DNA from 3 places in the Azospirillum sp. A26 genome. Region 1 is predicted to be linked to each of the others. Evidence: predicted binding sites of a transcription regulator. Region 1 holds the regulator's gene; each other region holds the start of a gene.
What was found. The regulator PhoB, encoded in region 1, activates phosphate uptake and scavenging genes when phosphate is short. The targets are predictions, from matches to a motif close to TNTCATAAAACTGTCA.
Positions count from the first base shown of each region.

Region 1 (4,150 bases):
GGGATCGGCGACGCCAGGATCGCCGCCGCCGACGCGCTGCTGGCCTCGGGTGCGCTGGCGCAGGGCTTCAACACCACCCTGTTCACGGCGGGCGACAGCCGGGAGCCGGAACAGGCCGGCATCGGCGGCGCCATCGCCGGCTCGCTGCTGACCCTGCTGGTGACGATGGCGCTGTCGGTGCCGACCGGCATCGCCGCCGCGGTCTATCTGGAGGAATTCGCGCCGAAGAACCGCTGGACCGACCTGATCGAGGTGAACATCAACAACCTCGCCGCGGTGCCGTCGATCATCTTCGGCCTGCTCGGCCTCGCGGTGTTCCTGGGATTCTTCGGCATGCCGCGCTCCGCCCCGCTGGTCGGCGGGCTGGTGATGGCGCTGATGACGCTGCCGGTCATCATCATCGCGTCCCGCGTCGCGCTGAAGGCGGTGCCGCCGTCGATCCGTCAGGCGGCGCTGGGCGTCGGCGCCTCGCCCTTGCAGACGGTGCTGCACCATGTGCTGCCGCTGGCGATGCCCGGCATCCTGACCGGCACCATCATCGGCATGGCCCGTGCGCTGGGCGAGACGGCGCCGCTGCTGATGATCGGCATGGTCGCCTTCATCGTCGACGTGCCCCATGGGCTGACCGACAGCGCCACGGTGCTTCCGGTGCAGATCTACATGTGGGCCGACAGTCCGGAGCGGGCCTTCACCGAGCGCACCTCGGCGGCGATCCTGATCCTGCTCGGCGTCCTGATCCTGCTGAACGGCGCGGCCGTGATCCTGCGCAAGATTTTCGAGAGACGGTGGTGAGCGTCATGAGCATTCAGAACCCGCTGAAGCTGCGGCCCCGCGCCGGCGACCGTGCCGGTCAACACGCGGGCGCCGCGCTGCCCAACAAGATGACCGCCCGCGGGGTGACGGTGTTCTACGGGGCCAAGCAGGCGTTGAAGGGCATCGACCTCGACATCCAGGAAAACCGGGTGCTGGCGCTGATCGGCCCGTCCGGCTGCGGCAAGTCGACCTTCCTGCGCTGCCTGAACCGGATGAACGACACCATCGAGGGCTGCCGGGTCGACGGGCGGATCGCGCTCGACGGCGAGGATGTCTATGGCAAGGCGGTCGATGCGGTGCAGCTGCGCGCCCGTGTCGGCATGGTGTTCCAGAAGCCGAACCCCTTCCCCAAGTCGATCTACGACAATGTCGCCTACGGCCCGCGCATCCACGGCCTGGCCTCCGGCCGCGACGAGCTGGACGAGGTGGTGCAGACCTCGCTGAAGCGCGCCGGGCTGTGGGGCGAGGTGAAGGACCGGCTGCGCGAACCGGGCACCAGCCTGTCCGGCGGCCAGCAGCAGCGGCTGTGCATCGCCCGCGCCATCGCCGTCAGCCCCGAGGTGATCCTGATGGACGAGCCCTGCTCGGCGCTCGACCCCATCGCGACCGCCCACATCGAGGAGCTGATCGACGAGCTGCGGGCCAACTACACCATCGTCATCGTCACCCACAACATGCAGCAGGCCGCCCGCGTGTCGCAGCGCACCGCCTTCTTCCATCTCGGCGAGATGGTGGAGTGCGACGACACCGAGGACATCTTCACCAACCCGCGCGACGAGCGCACCCAGGGCTACATCACCGGCCGCTATGGCTGAGATCCGCCCTGTGTGCCCCCTGTCTTTCCCAATGCCCGCCCCTCTTCCCTCCTTTGTTGAAAAGGCTGTGCCATGCCGGTTAACGTCGAGACGCGCGCTGTGAACGGAGCCACCATGAACGCGGCCCTGAAGCCGCTCGTCCTGATCGTCGAGGACGAGGCCGACATCCTGACGCTGCTGAAGTACAACCTGGAAAAGGAAGGCTTCCGCGTCGCCACTGCCAGCGACGGCGAGGAGGCCCTGCTGGCCGCCGGCGAGCAGACGCCGCACATCGTCCTGCTCGACTGGATGCTGCCGCTGATGAGCGGGCTGGAGGTCTGCCGCCAGCTGCGCCGCAACGCCAAGACCCGCGACATCCCGATCATCATGCTGACTGCCCGCGGCGAGGAAGGCGACCGGGTGCGCGGCCTGAATTCCGGCGCCGACGACTACATCACCAAGCCCTTCTCCCCGACCGAGCTGGTGGCGCGCATGCGCGCCGTGCTGCGCCGCGCGTCGCCCGGCATGACCGATGAGGTGCTGACCTTCGCCGACGTCACGATGGATCTGGCCGCCCACCGCGTCCGCCGCAACGGCCGGGACGTACACCTCGGCCCGACCGAATTCCGCCTGCTGCGCCATTTCATGCAGCATGCCGGCCGGGTGTTCTCGCGCGAACAGCTGCTCGATCTGGTGTGGGGCCATGACGTGTACGTCGAGCCGCGTACGGTCGACGTACACATCCGCCGCCTGCGCAAGGCGATGAATGAGGAGGACGAGCTGGACCTGATCCGCACCGTGCGGTCGGCCGGCTACGCGCTGGATACCAAGTCGGTGTGAGCCCAGGGTTGGGATGGGGGTAGGATGGGGGCAGAACCACCGCAGCATTGGTGAGACTGGCCCCCATGCCTTCCCCCATATCCCCCATGATCCTGCTCTTCACCGATTTCGGGCTTTCCGGTCCCTACACCGGCCAGATGAAGGCGGTGTTGGCGCAACAGGCGCCGGCCGTGCCGGTCATCGACCTGTTCGCCGACGCCCCCGCCTTCGACCCGCAGCTTTCCGCTTATCTGCTGGCTGCCTACGCTGCGGCCTTCCCGGCCGGCAGCGTCTTTCTCTCTGTCGTCGATCCCGGCGTCGGCACCGACAGGCGGCCGGTGATGGTGGAGGCCGACGGGCGCTGGTTCGTCGGTCCCGACAACGGCCTGTTCGCGTTGATCGCCCGCCGCACAACGTCGCTAAACGCCTGGACAATCGACTGGATCCCGGACCGGCTGTCCGCCAGCTTCCATGGCCGCGACCTGTTCGCCCCCGTCGCCGCCTGCCTCGCCACCGGGCATGCCGTGGCGCGCAGCCCGCTCGATCCCGCCGCCATCGACCGTCCGGACTGGCCGGACGAACTGCCGCGCATCGTCTATGTCGATGTCTACGGCAATGCCATGACCGGCCTGCGGGCCTCCGCCCTGCCCGCCGATGCGGTGCTGACCGCCGGTGGCGCCCGCATCGCCCGCGCCCGCACCTTCGGTGCCGTCGGGCCGGGAGAGCCGCTGTGGTACGAGAACTCCAACGGGCTGGTGGAGATCGCCGTCAACCGCGGGCGGGCCGACCGGGTGCTGGGGCTGGCGGTCGGCGACCCGGTGACGGTGGAGTCCTGAGAAAAGCCGGACAAAAGAAAACCGCCCGGAAGCGGGTGCTTCCGGGCGGCTGGCGCGTGATCCGATGCTTGTCCGATCAGGCGTCTCGGGTCGAATGTCTTTAGGCTCAGTCGTTGTTGCGCTGGCCCAGGAACTGCAGCAGGAACTGGAACAGGTTGATGAAGTCCAGGTACAGCGTCAGGGCGCCCATCAGGGCCAGCTTGCCGGTGCTCTCGTGATCGTAGCCCTCGGCGTAGCTTTCCTTGATCGCCTGGGTGTCATAGGCGGTCAGGCCGGTGAAGATCAGCACGCCGATGGCGGAGATCGCGAAGTGCAGGGCCGGCGACTGGAAGAAGATGTTCGCCAAGCCGGCGATCACCAGACCGATGACGCCCATCATCAGGAACGAGCCCATCTTCGACAGGTCGGCCTTCGTGGTGTAGCCGTAGAGGCTCATCGCCAGGAAGGTCGCGGCGGTGACGAAGAAGGTCAGCGCGATCGACGCCCCGGTGAAGACCAGGAAGATGGCCGACATCGACAGGCCCATCGCGCCGCAATAGGCCCAGAAGATCATCTGTGCCGATGCGAAGGACAGGCGCTGGATGCCGAAGGACAGCACCATGACGAAGGCGAGCGGAGCCAGCATCACCACCCACTTCAGCGGCGTGCCGAAGATGGTGGCCATCATGGCCGGGCTGGACGACACGAGTGCCGCGACCAGACCCGTCAGGATCAGGCCGGCACCCATGTAGTTGTAGACGCGCAGCATGTGCTGGCGCAGGCCTTCGTCGAAGTATCCCCGATCTGTCGCGCGGCCTGCGGTCGCGAAGCGGTTATAGGTCGGGTCTGCCATGGTTTGGTTTCCTCGATGGAATAGGGTGATCCCGTGCCAGGACATATTGGCGAGTC
Region 1 covers NZ_CP170472.1:2,494,562-2,498,711, forward strand. Annotated here, with positions in the region: gene pstA (phosphate ABC transporter permease PstA) at 1-792, shown strand, start outside; gene pstB (phosphate ABC transporter ATP-binding protein PstB) at 882-1,628, shown strand; gene phoB (phosphate regulon transcriptional regulator PhoB) at 1,743-2,447, shown strand; gene ABNQ39_RS12590 (SAM hydrolase/SAM-dependent halogenase family protein) at 2,534-3,262, shown strand; gene ABNQ39_RS12595 (Bax inhibitor-1/YccA family protein) at 3,369-4,094, opposite strand.

Region 2 (4,150 bases), on a different replicon from region 1:
GATCGGCGCCGAGCTGGGGCAGACGGTGATCCCGCTGTTCCAGCTGCGCGGTGCCGAGGCGGCCCTGGCCAAATCTCTGCTGATCGGCGCCTTCGAGGCCAACCGGTCCAAGGTGATGTCGCTGTCCACCGACTTCGACTCCGCCCTGTCCGACCTTCAGGGCGCGCTGCGTCCGCTGGCGAAAAGCGAAGCGGCGGCACCGGTAGTGGCGACGATCAACGAGCTTGCCGCCTTCGGCGACGGCGATGCCAGCGTCTACACCCGCCGCGTCCGCCAACTCACCCCCGGCATTCCGGAAGCGGAAGGGCAGAAGCTGACCGAGTCGCTGAACGCCAGCGTCGACGACATCGTCCGGCTGGACCGCGACGCCAACGCCCGCATGCTGCCGCTGATGCTGAACTCACGTGGCCGCATCGCCGCGGCCGGCAACGCGATCGCCGAGCGGATGCAGGATCTGTCCACCAACATGGTCCCGGCCGCGCAGCAGCGCTACACCGTGCTGAGCGGCCTGATGGCCGACGCCAATCTGCTGGCCGGCAAGCTGGCGGAAGCCGGCAATGCCGAGACGCCGGCCCGCCTGGCTGCCGCCCGCCGCACGCTGGACCCGCTGGCGGCAACGATCCGCGGCACCCTGACCGCCTCCGGCGACGATCTGGGGGCCGAGGTGCGCCGGCTGGCGGAGCGGCTGCTGGAACTCGGCTTCGGCAATGACGGCATCCTGGCGCTGCGGGCCGGCGAGTTGGCGGCCTATGCCGAGAATGCCACGCTGATCGACAGCAACCGCAGCACCGGCGCCACCCTGACCGCCATGGTCGACGGGCTGGTCCAGGCGGCGGAAAAGGCGACCGCCGACGGAGCCGCCGCTGCCCACGAGGCGCTGGAGCGCACCAATCAGGTTCAGATCCTGCTGGCGACCGCCGGCGTGCTGCTGGCCGGGCTGATCGTCTCGCTCTATGTCGGGCGCCGCGTCGTCGGCCGGATGGAGACGCTCGCCGATGCCATGCGCCGGGTTGCCGACGGCGACCTGACGGTGGAGCAGAAGGCCGACGGCAATGACGAGATCACCGACATGGCCCGCGCGCTGTTCGTCTTCATCGCCAACGCCCGCGCCATGGAAGAGGCGCACGAGAAGGTGGAGATCGAGCGCCGCAACGCCGCGTCGGCCCGCCGCACCAGCATGCTGGAAATCGCCGACCAGTTCGAACGCAACGTGCTGAGCAGCGTCGAAACCCTGGCCGAGGCCGCGCGCCAGATGGCCGCCCGCGCCCGCTCGCTGACCGACATCGCCGCCAACGCCAACGACCGCGCCGATGCCGCGATGCAGCTGTCCGGCGAGATGGCGGCGGGGATCCAGCAGGTGGCGACCGCCGCCTCGGAAATCTCCCAGTCCATCGCCGAGATCAGCAAGCGCACCGGCGAATCGGCCCGTATCATCGGCGACACCGCCGCAGGCGCCGAGCAGGTGAAGGCCACCGTCGCCGACCTGTCGAGCACGGCGGGAGAGATCGGCACCGTCGTCGGGCTGATCGACGAGATTGCCGGCCAGACCAACCTCTTGGCGCTGAACGCCACCATCGAGGCGGCGCGGGCAGGGGAGATGGGCCGCGGCTTCGCCGTGGTCGCCGGAGAGGTGAAGGCCCTTGCCGGCCAGACCGCCCAGGCCACCGCCGAGATCGCCCGCCAGATCGCCGCGACCCAGGCGGCCAGCCGCGAGACGGCGGAAGTGGTGGCGGCCATGGCCGGCAGCGTCCAGCGCATCGAATCCAACGCCTCGGCCATCGCTGCGGCGGTGGAGGAGCAGGCGACCATCACGTCGAGCATCGTCGACAGCTCCCACCGCGTGGCGGTCGGCACCCAGGCGGCGTCGGACCACGTCGCCGGCCTGTCGGAGGCCGCGGCGAAGGTGCGCGCCCAAGCCGGCGACGTCCTGCTGGTGGCGGAAGGCCTGTCGCACGAGGCGACCAGCCTCGGCTCCGCCGTGCATCTGTTCCTCCAGGAAATCCGGGCCGCGCGATGAGCCTCACCAGGACTTCGCGTTCCCGGTCTCGAACGGGTCGGTTTCATAAAACTGACACGTAAACAAAACAAACCCGTCACCGGCGGCGGCTATGGTCACCGCGACGAAGAAGGCGGGTTCCGACATCCGGCCAAGGCCGGGTTTTTCCGAAAAACCCAACCAAACCGTCCAAACCTATCGGGAGTTTAGCCGTGAAAACCATGACCTCGGCGTTCGTTCGCTGCGCTGCCTTCGGTGCCCTGGCCGTCCTGTCCGTGTCGGTCGCCCCGATTTCGGTCGCTTCGGCCGCCGACATCTCCGGCGCCGGCGCCACCTTCCCGTACCCGATCTATGCCAAGTGGGCCGACGCCTACAAGAAGGAGACGGGCACGGGCCTGAACTACCAGTCGATCGGTTCGGGCGGCGGCATCAAGCAGATCAAGGCCAAGACGGTCACCTTCGGCGCGTCGGACATGCCGCTGAAGCCGGAAGAGCTGGAGCAGGCCGGTCTGATCCAGTTCCCGATGATCATGGGCGGCGTGGTTCCGGTCGTGAACCTGAGGGGCATCAAGGCCGGCGAGGTCAAGCTGTCGGGCACCGTTCTCGCCAACATCTACATGGGCGAGATCACCAAGTGGAACGACGCGCAGATCAAGGCGCTGAACCCCAACGTCAACCTGCCGAACACCGCCATCGCCCCGGTCTACCGCTCTGACGGGTCGGGCACCAACTTCCTGTTCACCGACTACCTGTCGAAGACCAGCCCGAAGTTCAAGACCCAGATCGGCGCCAACACCTCCGTCCAGTGGCCGGCCGGCATCGGCGCCAAGGGCAACGAGGGCGTGGCCAACATGGTCAAGCAGACGGACGGCTCGATCGGCTACGTCGAATACGCCTACGCCAAGCAGAACAACATCACCCACCTCGACCTGCAGAACAAGGACGGCAAGACCGTCTCTCCGAAGATCGAGGCCTTCCAGGCCGCCGCCGCCAACGCCGACTGGGCCAATGCCAAGGGCTACTATGTCCTGCTGACCGACGAGCCGGGTGCGGAGAGCTGGCCGATCACCGGCGCCAGCTTCATCCTGATGTACAAGGCCCCGCAGGACGTGGCGTCTTCGGCCGAAGCGCTGAAGTTCTTCGACTGGGCCTACAAGAGCGGTTCCAAGATGGCCACCGATCTGGACTATGTCCCGATGCCGGAGTCGGTCGTGTCGATGGTCCAGAAGACCTGGTCGCAGACCATCCAGGCCGACGGCAAGCCGGTCTGGACCGCGTCGGCCAAGTAACGACGGCCAACCGACCTCGGGCGGGCCGCCGACCGGCTCGCCCGAGGGCATGATCGCCGGAGGGGACGGAAATTGCGCCGTCCCCTTTGCACGCCTCACGGAGCGGCCATGACCGAGATCGCGCTGACCTTGACCGACGCACACGCCTCCACCGCCCGACGGGCCCGCCGCCAGCGCCTGCAGGATGCGGCTTTCCGCAACGCCACTCTCGCATTCGCGCTGCTCGTCCTGCTGATCCTGGGCGGCGTCACGGTTTCCCTGATCGACGGCGCGCTGCCGGCAATCCGCGCGTTCGGCTTCGGATTCGTCGCAACCGAAGTCTGGAACCCGGTGTCGGAGGAATTCGGCGCGCTCGCCCCCATTTACGGCACGCTGATAACGTCGGTCATCGCCATGGCTGTCGGCATTCCCGTCAGCTTCGGCATCGCCCTGTTCATCACCGAGATGTGCCCCGCCTGGCTGAAGCGCCCGCTCGGCGTCGCCATCGAGCTGCTCGCCGGCATCCCCAGCATCATCTACGGCATCTGGGGCCTGTTCGTCTTCGCCCCCTTCATGCAGTCGACCATCCAGCCCTTCCTGATCAATACGCTGGGCCAGATCCCCGGCATCGGCAACCTGTTCATGGGCCCGCCCTACGGCATCGGCATCCTGACCGCCGGCCTGATCCTGGGCATCATGGTTCTGCCCTTCATCACCTCGATCACCCGCGACGTCTTCGAGACGGTGCCGCCGATGGTGCGTGAATCCGCCTACGGGCTGGGCGCCACCACCTGGGAGGTGGTGTGGAACGTGGTGCTGCCCTACACCCGCACCGGCGTCGTCGGCGGCGTGATGCTGGGGCTGGGCCGTGCGCTCGGCGAGACGA
Region 2 covers NZ_CP170475.1:27,464-31,613, forward strand. Annotated here, with positions in the region: gene ABNQ39_RS29065 (methyl-accepting chemotaxis protein) at 1-2,017, shown strand, start outside; gene pstS (phosphate ABC transporter substrate-binding protein PstS) at 2,218-3,285, shown strand; gene pstC (phosphate ABC transporter permease subunit PstC) at 3,394-4,150, shown strand, end outside.
Region 2: pstS (phosphate ABC transporter substrate-binding protein PstS) is a predicted target of PhoB. The motif match lies at 2,059-2,074, and genes of this name have one in related genera.

Region 3 (4,150 bases), 660 kb from region 1:
CCTGCCCGCCGTTCAGCCGGTAATCCCAATCATAGCCCAGCGCCCGCAGCGCCCGGCCGAAGGACCCGATGTCGGGGTTGAAGATGAACATCCACAGCACCGCCGCGACGGCCGGGGCCAGCGCGTAGGGCCAGATCAGCATCGTCTTGTAGGCCCGCGCTCCCTTGATCTTCGAATCGGCCAGCACCGCCAGCAGCAGGGCCAGCCCCATCGCCAGCACGGTCACCGCCAGGCTGAAGACGACGGTGACCTTCAACGTGTCGAGATAGTTCGGGTCGCCCAGCACATTGGTGAAGTTCTCGAACCAGACGAACTCGCTGCGGATGCCGAAGGCGTCCTGCAGGTGTACCGACTGCCAGATCGCGTTGGCTGCCGGCCAGATGAAGAACACCAGCGTCACGGCCACCTGCGGCGCCAGCAGCAGGTAGGGCAACAGCCGGTTGTCGAAGGTGACGCGACGCTGCAAAGGATGGTCTTTCGTGAATGGTAAACGGCGCGATCCTTCCCCCGCCTGCGGACGGGGGAAGGATGTTGCAGACTGGGTCAGCCCTTGTTGGCGCGCTCGAAGTTGCGCAGCACGGTGTTGCCGCGCTTGATCGAGGCGTCGAGCGCCTGCTTGGCGTCCTGCTGGCCCTGGAAGGCCTTCTCAAGCTCTTCCTGGATGATGTTGCGGATTTCCGGCAGGTTGCCCAGCCGCAGGCCCATGCTGTTCTCGGTGGTCGGCGTCCGGGTCAGCTGGGCGGCCGGCACGTCGGCGCCGGGGTTCTTCTCGTAATAGCCCTGCGCCTTGGCCAGTTCGAAGCCCTTCATCGTCACCGGGACGTAGCCGGTGTCCATGTGCCACTTGGCATCGACCTCGGGCCGGGCGAGGTAGGTGAAGAACTGCGACACCGCCTTGTATTCGGCCGGCGTGCGCTTGGGCGAGGTCATCACCCAGAAGGCGGCGCCGCCGATGATGCTGTTCTTCGGACCGTCCTTGGCGAATTCAGGCCAGTAGGGCAGCGGAGCGGCACCCCAGGCGAAGGTCGCCTCCTTCAGGATGCGGCTGCGCAGGCCCGACGACGCGTGGATCATCGCGCATTCGCCCGACGGGAACAGGGCGTCGGGCTTGTTGTCGCGGCCGCCATACTTGAACAGGCCGTCCTTCTGCATGTCGATCAGCGTCTGGACATGCTTGACGTAGAGCGGGGCGTCGATCTTCAGCTCGGCGTTCAGGCCGCCGAAGCCGTTGGCCTGGCTGGCGAAGGGCGTGTTGTGGATGGCGCCCAGCTGTTCGAACTGCGCCCACACAGGCCAGGCGGTGGTCAGCGGGCAGGTGGAGCCCGACGCCTTCAGCTTCTTCGTCGCCTCGATCATCTCCGGCCAGGTCGCCGGCGGCTTGTTGGGATCGAGGCCGGCCTTCTGGAAGGCGTCCTTGTTGTAGAACATGATGGTGCTGGAGCTGTTGAACGGCAGCGCCATCATCTTCCCGTCCTTGGACGAGTAGTACCCCTTCACCGCCGGGATGTAGGCGTCGGCGTCGAAGGACGCACCCGTCTCCTGCATCAGCTGGTAGACCGGCTTCACCGCCGGACCGGCGGCCATCATGGTGGCGGTCCCGACCTCGAACATCTGCACGATGTGCGGCGCGTTGCCGGCGCGGAAGGCGGCGATGGCCGCCTGCATCGTCTCCGGATAGCTGCCCTTGTAGGAGGCGTTGACCTGGACCGCCTGCTGGCTGTCGTTGAAGTCCTTGGCGATCTGCTCCAGCTGGCCGCCCAGCGGCTGCGGCAGGCCGTGCCAGAAATCGATCACGGTCTTCTGCTGCGCGAGAGCCGAGCCCGGCAGGGCCGCGGCGAACAGCAGGGCCGAGGTGGTGGCGGCGCCCGACAGGAGGGCAAGCTTGCGGCGGGTCAACATGCGGTGGGTCTCCCTATCCCGGTATGGTTCGCGGTTGTCATGAGGGCAACGGGTTGCCGTCCCGCGACGCTTTCGTGAAGTTTTGGTGGCAATCGCCGACGCCGCTGCACACGACAATGTGTGCGGCGTTGTGTGCGATTGCGAAAAAGGCCGGCAGCGAGATGATCGCTTTCGAAACTGTTTGGTTGCTCTAACCGTCACACTGCGCACGCATACGCGGGTCTGTCAAGACGTCGCATTACAGTTTTATGACGTGAAAATCGCCGCGATGGAATGTTGCAGAGCGAAAACGCGCATGTGCGGAACGGCTAACGCGGGCAGGCGGCATCCGGCCGGCGGGCGGACGGCAGGGAACCGGCTCGTCCGGCCATCAGGCTGCGGCTCAGCAGGCGGCGCAGGGCGGTCGGATCGCAGGGTTTGTGGACCAGGGGAAAGCCGCTGCGGTCGACGCTGCGCAGCCGGTCGGGATCGGTGTCGCCGGTGACGATGACCCCTGGCACCCGCCGGCCGCAGCGGGCACGGACCGCCTGGATGGCGTCGATGCCGGTCTCCGGCCCCGACAGGCGCAGGTCGGACAGCACGAGGTCGGGCGCCGCCGCACCGCCCCCCAGCCCGGCACAGGCTTCGTCGATGCCGCGGGCGGGGATGACCGCATAACCCCAGCCGCGCAACAGCAGCCCGATCCCCTCAAGCTGCACCGCGTCGTCCTCGATCACCAGCACCGTGCCGGATTCCATGGATGTGGCAGCGGCGAAGGACGACTGGCCCGCCGCCGGCTCCGGCTCGCTGTCGCCGGAGTCGTCGCCCGAGCGGTCGCCGTCGTTGCCGGCCAGCGGCACCTCCACCGCGAAGACGGAGCCCTTGCCGAGCCTGGAGCGCACCGTCACCGGATGCCCCAGCACCTGCCCCAGCCGCCGCACGATGGCGAGGCCGAGGCCCAGCCCCTGCTTGCGGTCGCGCCCCGGATTGCCGAGCTGGTGGAAATCCTCGAAGATCACGGCATGGTTGGACGGGTCGATGCCGACACCGGTGTCCCACACCTCGATGCGCAGGAACTCGCCGCGCCGCCGCGCCGCAAGCAGGACGCCGCCCTTCAGCGTGTAGCGCAGGGCATTGGCCATGATCGGCCGCAGCAGCCGTTCCATCAGCGCCGGGTCGCTGGTGATCTGGGCGTCGAACGGGTGGATGTTCAGGCGCAGGCCCTTCGCCTCCGCCTCCGGGCCGAACTCCTCCAGCATCTTGGCGAACAGGTCGTCGACCGGGAAGGTCTGCGGCTTGGCGGTGACCAGCCCGGCCTCCAGCGCCGAGACCTCCAGCAGGGCACGCAGCAGCGCCTCGCCACCGAGGATCGCCTGCTCCAGCTTGTTCGCCAGCTCGATGGAGGCCGGATCGGTCAGCCGGCCGCTCAGCAGATGGTGGAACAGGTGCATCGCCTGGAAAGGCTGGCGCAGGTCGTGGCTGGCCGCCGACAGGAACTTGCCCTTGGCGGTGCGGGCGCGCTCGGCATCGGCGCGGGCCTGTGCCGCCTCCGCCCTTGCTTCCGCCAGGGCGGAGGCCCCGGCATCGGCGACAAGAGCCACCGCGCCGGTGCGGCCATCGGCGTCCGTGACGGGCGTCAGCGCCAGCATGCAGGGAAAGCCGGGGAGCGGTCCGGTGGTGGAGGCAGGCGTGCCGGTCGCCATCACCCGCCGCCGCAGCCCGTCGATCCCTTCGGCCGTTTCGGCCGGCAGCCCGGCCTCTGCCAGCGTCAGCCCCTCCACCCTGCCCGGCGCATGGCCGATCAGGGCGGCGAAGGCCGGATTCGCCACCAGCACGCGCCCGTCCTCGCCAAGCAGGGCCTGGGGAGAACCGTTGGCCGACAGCAGGGCGTCCAGCCAATCCTCACGTGTCGGAGTCTTTCCAGGGATGAGGGGCATGGCATGTACTCGGCAATGCTAAGGGGCAAGGCTAGGGGGTGACCATAAGCAAACGAACATGTGAACCGGCGGCAAATGGGAGGTCTGGAGACCACCGCGTTACCTCTGCTTTATCTTGTGCCCCGATCGATCGTGTCAAATGTGACCTCAGTCGACCCCATAGGCAGGGATCGTTCGAAAGCCCTAATGCTTTAAGCCGAAACTGGGCCGCGGCACCATTCCGACAAAGGGCGGAGGATGCTTCCGCAGCCGGCGCCGGCCGCGCTATAAGACGGCATGGTGCAACGCCTCCCCGCCCTTTTACGTCGCCGCAAGCGGTCCGCCGCCCGGCCGCC
Region 3 covers NZ_CP170472.1:207,888-212,037, reverse strand. Annotated here, with positions in the region: gene ugpA (sn-glycerol-3-phosphate ABC transporter permease UgpA) at 1-466, opposite strand, end outside; gene ugpB (sn-glycerol-3-phosphate ABC transporter substrate-binding protein UgpB) at 544-1,899, opposite strand; gene ABNQ39_RS01520 (PAS domain-containing hybrid sensor histidine kinase/response regulator) at 2,208-3,815, opposite strand; gene ABNQ39_RS01515 (M48 family metallopeptidase) at 4,092-4,150, shown strand, end outside.
Region 3: ugpB (sn-glycerol-3-phosphate ABC transporter substrate-binding protein UgpB) is a predicted target of PhoB. The motif match lies at 2,138-2,153, and genes of this name have one in related genera.